DNA from 2 places in the Streptomyces sp. PU-14G genome. Region 2 is predicted to be linked to the other one. Evidence: riboswitches for the same ligand, from Rfam matches in the RefSeq annotation. Region 2 holds a riboswitch; the other holds the start of a gene.

Region 1 (3,395 bases), on a different contig from region 2:
GACCGGCGTACCGACGGTGAAGCCTTCCGCGGCGAAGGTCACCCCGCCCGACGAGCACGCTTCCCTCACCGCGCCGTGGTCGGGCGGCGAGGTCACCAAGAGCGGGACGGCTTCCGTCCCGAAGATCGGACCGCTGGCCCCGGGCACGGGCGGCTGACCGCACCTGCCGCACGGGGTGACCGCTGCGGGCGGTCGCCGACGGGCTGACCGCTGCGGTCAGCCGCACGGGCGGGCCGTCGGACGGACGGCGGAGCGTTCCCCTGACCACGGGACGACGCCGCGTCCGGGACCGGAGGAACGCCCCTCGCCGACGGCGGCGCCCGGCTCCACGGGAGGGTGCCGGGCGCCGTCCGTCCTGTCCGGTGGCCTGCCCGCGTGCCAATCGGCGCGGCCACCCGCCGCAGGCCGTTTCCGGCCGGTCCGGTCGCACGGTCCCGTACCCCCGACCCGACCACGCCCGAGTGGCCCGGCGTGCGCAGGCGGGCCAGATTGAGAGCGTGCAGGAGAGACGGACAGGCCGACCGGCGAGCCGGAGCCGACGAACGGGCCGGAGCCCGACCCGGGGGGAGGGCGAGGCGGAGCCGAGGGACGGGTACGCGGACAGCGTGGGGCGGCTGCGGCGCTTGGCGCGGCTGCTCCCCGCCGCTCTGTTCGCCCTGGGCCTCGTCCTGGAACTGGCGACGCCGCCGAACGTGACGGTCTCGGCGCCTTTCGCGGCCACACCACTGGCGGCAGCCGCCCTGCTGTCCTTCCGCGGCACCGTCATCGCCGGTGTCGGCTCCTCGGGTGCCGTCGTCCTGCTGACCTGGCTGCACGACGAGGCGGGGCCCGACATCGAACCCGAAGCCCGGTCCATCACCATTGTGACCGTCTCCGCGCTCGCCGTGGGCGTCAACTACGTGCTGCGCCGCAGCGGCGAGCAGCTGGCCTCGGCCCGTGTCGTCGCCGAGGCCGTACAGCTCGCGGTTCTGCCCACTCCGCCCACCCGCGCGGGCGGTCTGGTGTTCGCCACCCGGTACCGCGCCGCACAGACGGACGCCCGCATCGGTGGTGACTTCTACGCCGTCGAGGAGACCCCGTACGGCGTACGGCTGCTCCTCGGAGACGTACGCGGCAAAGGCCTCGGCGCGGTCGAGGCCGTGGTCATCGTGGTGGGCGCGTTCCGTGAGGCGGCCGAACAGGAAGAAACACTCGCCGACGTCGCGGCCCGCCTCGACCGCGCCCTCCAGCGGGAAGGACGGCGGCAGCTCGGCACCGCGCGGTTCGAGGGCTTCACGACCGCGGTCCTGGCCGAGATCCCCACCCATCCGGACGGCCCCGGTACGCCACGTGGGGCAGCACCGCAGGGCGCCGCCGAAGGCCCCGTACTGCGCCTCGTCAACCGCGGCCACCCCGGCCCCGTCCTGCTCCGCCACGGCCGCACGACCCTCCTGGAGCCGGACGAACCCGCGCTCCCACTCGGCATGACGGAGCTGGGCGTGTGGCCCGACGAGATCGACGAGGTGCCCTTCCCTCCGGGCAGCCAACTTCTCCTCTACACCGACGGGCTCTCCGAGGCACGCAACGCCGACGGTGTCTTCTACGACCCCGCCGGACGGCTGTCCCGCAGCTACTTCGCCGACCCGGAGGAACTGCTGGAGACCGTCCTCATCGACGTCGCCGACCACACGGGCGGCGAGTCGAGCGACGACATGGCGCTGCTGGCCGTCGCCCACGAGACCCGACGGAGTGCGTGACCCTGCGACCGCATCGCCGCCCGCTGTCTGCCGTCCGCCCCCCGGCAGGGGGAGGGCAATTGTGGGGAACGGCTTGGAAACACGGGTGCTGTTCTATTACCGTCCGATAACGCGGCACGGTCGTCACTGTCGTCACGAAAGACGGCACCGTGCGCCGACGCCGAATCCCGCACACGGAGCACCAGCCGGCCCAACTCGCCGGCCAGGCCCCGCGGGAACCGGGGAACCACCCCTTCTCGTCAGCATGTCGGGAAGGACCGGGGTGAATCGGGCGCCCCGCACGGGATGCCCGTAGGAGACCTTCCTGCTCCGAACCCGTCAGCTAACCCGGTAGGCGAGAAGGAAGGAAAGGAGAGCGCCCCCCGTGGCGTCCACATCCCAGGGCCCCGCCCCCGAGGCCGTCGGGTACGACCCGCAGCCCGGTACCGTCGGCTCCCCCGCTCCCACCCCCGCGTCGGCCCCCTACGGCGGCCCGCTCCCGCACGGTGGCGCGCTCCCGCACGGCGGCCCGCAGCCGTACGGCGGCGCGCTCCCGTACGGTGGCCCGCTCCGGAGCGATGGCGGTCCGCAGCAGTACGGCGGCGGCCCGTCTCCGTACGGCGGCGGCCCGCAGGGTCTCTCGCACGACCCGCAGGGCTTCTCGCACGACCCGCAGGGCGCTCCGCGTCCGAACGGCGAGTCCAGGGCCGGGGCGGACGAGCCCTCCGGCGGCGACGGACCGTGGGAGGACTGGAACCCCACCGAGGAGGCCACCCGCTCACTGCGCGGCAAACACCGGGTCGCCCGGCAGCGGACAGGCGGTGTGGCACGCGGCGGGGCCGTCCTCGGCGTCGGCATGATCGCCGCCGTCGGCGCGGGCGGCATGGCCACGGCACACGACAAGGACCCCGGCTCCATATCCGTGCCCGACATCGGTGCTGCCGCAGACACCGCCCGGGACCTGACCGATCACCTGCCCGACGCCGAGGACATACCCGGCCTAGGAGCGTTCGTCTCCGACGGCACGGACGGCACCGAGGTACCGGACGGCGTCCAGGCGGCACACGGAGCCGACGCCGTGGACGCGGCGGACACGGGCGGCGGCAGCGCCGGCGAGGCACTGCGGGCCCGCATCCTCGCGCAGGCCGAACGGCACCACGCCGCGACGGACGCACAGGCCCGCGAGGACGCGGCGCGCCAGGCGGCGAGCGCCGCCGCCCAAGAGGCAGCGAAGCGGGCAGCCGCCGAGGAGCGCGCGCGAACCGAGGCGCAGGAAGAACGCCGACGCGAGGCGGCAGCGGCGAAGGCCGCCGAAGCCGCCGAGGAGGCGAAGGCCAAGGCAGCGGCCGAACGCCGGGCCAAGCTCGCCCGCAGCTATGTGGCCCCCGTCGCCTCCTACCAGCTCAGCGCCGGTTTCGGCCAGTCCGGCGGCAGATGGCAGAACGACCACACCGGACAGGACTTCGCCGCTCCCAACGGCACCCCTGTCAAGGCGATCCACACCGGCACCGTCAAGGAGGCCGGCTGGGCCGGCTCGTACGGCTACCGTGTCGTCCTGGAACTGGACGACGGCACAGAACTCTGGTTCTGCCACCTCTCGTCCATGACCAAGTCGGCGGGCGACAAGGTGAGCACCGGTGACGTCATCGGACGCGTCGGCTCCACCGGCAACTCCTCCGG
Region 2 (3,395 bases):
GCGGATGTCGCGGCCCCGGCAGGGCACCGAGGAGACGGTGAGCCGTATCGACGCGGCGGCCGTCCGCGCCTTCTACGAGGCCCATGTGCGTCCCGTGACGGCGACGGTCGTGGTCGTCGGCGATCTGGAGGGCGTGGATCTGGACGCGGCGCTGGCCGAGACGCTCGGCGCCTGGACCGGTACGGCAGCCGAGGCCCGCGCGATGCCGCCGATCAGCGCGGACGACACCGGCCGCGTCGTCATCGTGGACCGCCCGGGTGCGGTGCAGACGCAGCTGCTGATCGGGCGCGTCGGCCCCGACCGGCACGACCGGGTGTGGCCGGCGCAGCTGCTGGGCGTCTACTGCCTGGGCGGCACCCTCACCTCCCGGCTCGACCGGGTGCTGCGCGAGGAGAAGGGCTACACCTACGGGGTGCGGGCCTTCGGTCAGGTGCTGCGTTCGTCCGAGGACGGCAGCGGGGCCGCCATGCTGGCCATCAGCGGTTCGGTCGCCACGGATGTCACGGGTCCCGCTCTGGCCGACCTGTGGCAGGTGTTGCGTGTGCTGGCGGCCGAGGGGCTGACGGACGAGGAGCGGGACGTGGCGGTGCGCAACCTGGTGGGTGTCGCCCCGCTGCGCTACGAGACGGCGGCGGCGGTGGCCGGAACGCTCGCGGACCAGGTGGAGCAGTACCTGCCGGACGACTACCAGGCGCGGGTCTACGCGCAGCTGGCCGAGACGGGCACGGTGGAGGCCACGGCCGCCGCGGTCAGCGCGCTGCCGGCGGACCGGCTGGTGACGGTGCTCGTCGGTGACGCCTCCCAGATCGCCGACCCGGTGCGGGAGTTGGGGATCGGCGAGGTCAAGGTCGTCTCCGGCTCCTGACGTCTTCGTTCCGGGGCGCGGCGGCAGGGGAAAGTGGGGCCCGGGAGGAGGAATCGCTCCTTCCGGGCCCTTCGTGATGTCCGTTTCTGTTGCGGTTGTGGCGAGTTGGGGTGTGGCGAAGATGACAAAGCCAGGGATTCGTTTGCCGCTCGGAGTTGGCGCCGTCTAGCGTCATTGCCGCTGTCCGTCAGAAGTGACCGCACCCGCGGCCGACGGATGGTGATCGCCGAATCCCCGAGGGGAACTGCCCGAGGGGGACCGGGGACCCACCTTGTCCCATGGGGTGAATCGGACGGCCTCGACAAGAGGCGGCCCGTAGGAGACCTTCCTGCTCCGAACCCGTCAGCTAACCCGGTAGGCGAGAAGGAAGGAAAGGAGTACGCCTCCGTATGGCGTTCACCCGTGCCACCGGGAAGCACAGGCGCCCGAGTAAGACCCGCAGGGCCACGGCGGGAGCGGCGGGCATAGCCGGCCTCGCCACCGTGGGTGTCGTGGGCTCCATCGCCTCTCCCGCGTTCGCCGCGGGCGGCGGGCAGAGCCAGAACAACCTCCAGCAGAGCCCCCAGCTGCGCGAGGCTCTCGCCGCCCCCATCTCGGACACCCTGGACGAGCAGGCGTACGACCAGGCGCTCACCGCCGAGCAGACGAGGGCCGAATCCGAGGCCAAGGAGGAGGCCGCCAAGGCGAAGGCCGAGGCGAAGCGGAAGGCCGACGAGGCCAAGCGCAAGGCCGCCGCCGAGAAGGCGCAGAAGGAGCACGAGGCCAAGGTCAAGGCCGCGCGGGCCGCGGAGCGCGCGAAGCTCAACGCCTACGTGCTGCCGGTCGAGGGTTCCTACGTCTCCACCGGGTACAAGCAGGGCGGCGGCATGTGGTCGTCCGGCAGCCACACCGGTATCGACTTCCACGCCGGCATGAACACCCCGGTCCACTCCGTGGCCGCCGGTGAGGTCGTGGAGGCCGGCAACGGCGGTGCCTACGGCAACAACATCGTCATCAAGCACAAGGACGGCACGTACACGCAGTACGGCCACCTGAACTCGATCGGTGTCTCGGTCGGCCAGAGCGTGGAGTCGGGCCAGCAGATCGCCCTGTCGGGTTCGACCGGCAACTCCTCGGGTCCGCACCTGCACTTCGAGGCCCGTTCGGGCCCGGAGTACGGCTCGGACATCGACCCGGTCGCCTATCTGCGCCAGCACGGCGTCAAGGTCTGACGCCTCTACGGCGCACTCGCGGACATGCGATGAGCCCCCGGCCTGCTGGGCCGGGGGCTCGTGCGTGTCGCGTTCCACGTCAGTGGGGCCACGCCGACGGCGGAAGCGCGGCGGGGGCGGTTCAGACCGTCTCCGGAAGCTCCTCCAGCCCCTCGGCGACCAGCTTCGCGAGCCGGTCGAGGGCCGCCTCGGCGTCGTCCGCCTCGGAGGCCAGGACGATCTCCTCGCCGCCTTCCGCACCCAGGCCGAGCACGCCGAGCATGGAGGCCGCGTTGACGGGGTTGCCCTCGGCCTTCCGCACGGTGACCGGAACGCCGGCGGCCGAGGCGGCACGGACGAAGATGGAGGCGGGGCGGGCGTGCAGCCCCTCGGCCCAGCCGACGGTGACGCGGCGCTCAACCATGGTGTTGCCCTTCGAGTCGGTGAGGTTGTCTAGACCAGTCTCGCACGGTGGTCTGTCGGCACCGCACGGTCGTCTGTGTTGGTACCGCGACCATACGACGCACCGCGCGAGCGCTCCGTGAGCCCGGTCACCGCCGTACGCTGAGCGCATGCCCAGCCCCGAGGAGCGCGCCTACCCGACCCACTGGGAAGCGGACATCGTCCTGCGCGACGGCGGTACGGCGCAGGTGCGGCCGATCACCCCCGACGACGCGGAACGCCTGGTCAGCTTCTACGAGCAGGTCTCCGACGAGTCGAAGTACTACCGGTTCTTCGCGCCCTATCCGCGGCTGTCCGACCGCGACGTGCGCCGCTTCACGCACCACGACTACGTCGACCGGGTCGGCCTCGCGGTGACGATCCGCGGGGAGTTCATCGCGACCGTCCGCTACGACCGCATCGACCGGCTCGGCCGTCCCGCGAGCGAACCCGCCGACGAGGCCGAGGTCGCCTTCCTCGTCCGCGACGACCAGCAGGGCAGAGGGGTGGCCTCCGCGCTCCTCGAACACATCGGGGCCGTCGCCAGGGAGCGCGGCATCCGCCGCTTCGCCGCCGAGGTGCTGCCCGCCAACAACAAGATGATCAAGGTGTTCACGGACGCCGGATACTCCCAGAAGCGCAGCTTCGAGGACGGCTCCGTCCACCTCACCCTCGATCTGGAGCCCACCGAGCGCTCCTGGGCCGTGATGCAGGCTCGCGAACAGCGCGCCGAGGCCCGCTCCGTCGCCCGGCTGCTGGCCCCCGGCGCCGTCGTTGTCATCGGCGCCAGCCGCAGCCCCGGCGGTGCAGGGCGAGCCGCCCTGGGCAGCCTCAGCGCGGGCGGCTTCACCGGGCGCCTGTACGCCGTCAACCACGCGCTCGACCCCGAAGGCCCCGCG

The links. Region 2 has a riboswitch for cyclic di-AMP ahead of AB8Z75_RS20820 (M23 family metallopeptidase). Riboswitches for the same ligand answer to the same signal wherever they lie in the genome.
Region 1: linked by a shared signal. The riboswitch ahead of AB8Z75_RS18180 (M23 family metallopeptidase) and the one ahead of AB8Z75_RS20820 (M23 family metallopeptidase) in region 2 are both predicted to bind cyclic di-AMP.

Annotation. Positions count from the first base shown of each region.
Region 1 covers NZ_JASKYT010000143.1:11,441-14,835, reverse strand. The annotation lists gene AB8Z75_RS18190 (DUF4232 domain-containing protein) at 1-157, shown strand, start outside; gene AB8Z75_RS18185 (PP2C family protein-serine/threonine phosphatase) at 606-1,736, shown strand; cyclic di-AMP (ydaO/yuaA leader) riboswitch at 1,927-2,088, shown strand; gene AB8Z75_RS18180 (M23 family metallopeptidase) at 2,101-3,395, shown strand, end outside.
Region 2 covers NZ_JASKYT010000183.1:6,271-9,665, forward strand. The annotation lists gene AB8Z75_RS20815 (M16 family metallopeptidase) at 1-865, shown strand, start outside; cyclic di-AMP (ydaO/yuaA leader) riboswitch at 1,080-1,241, shown strand; gene AB8Z75_RS20820 (M23 family metallopeptidase) at 1,255-2,076, shown strand; gene AB8Z75_RS20825 (HPr family phosphocarrier protein) at 2,198-2,479, opposite strand; gene AB8Z75_RS20830 (GNAT family N-acetyltransferase) at 2,628-3,395, shown strand, end outside.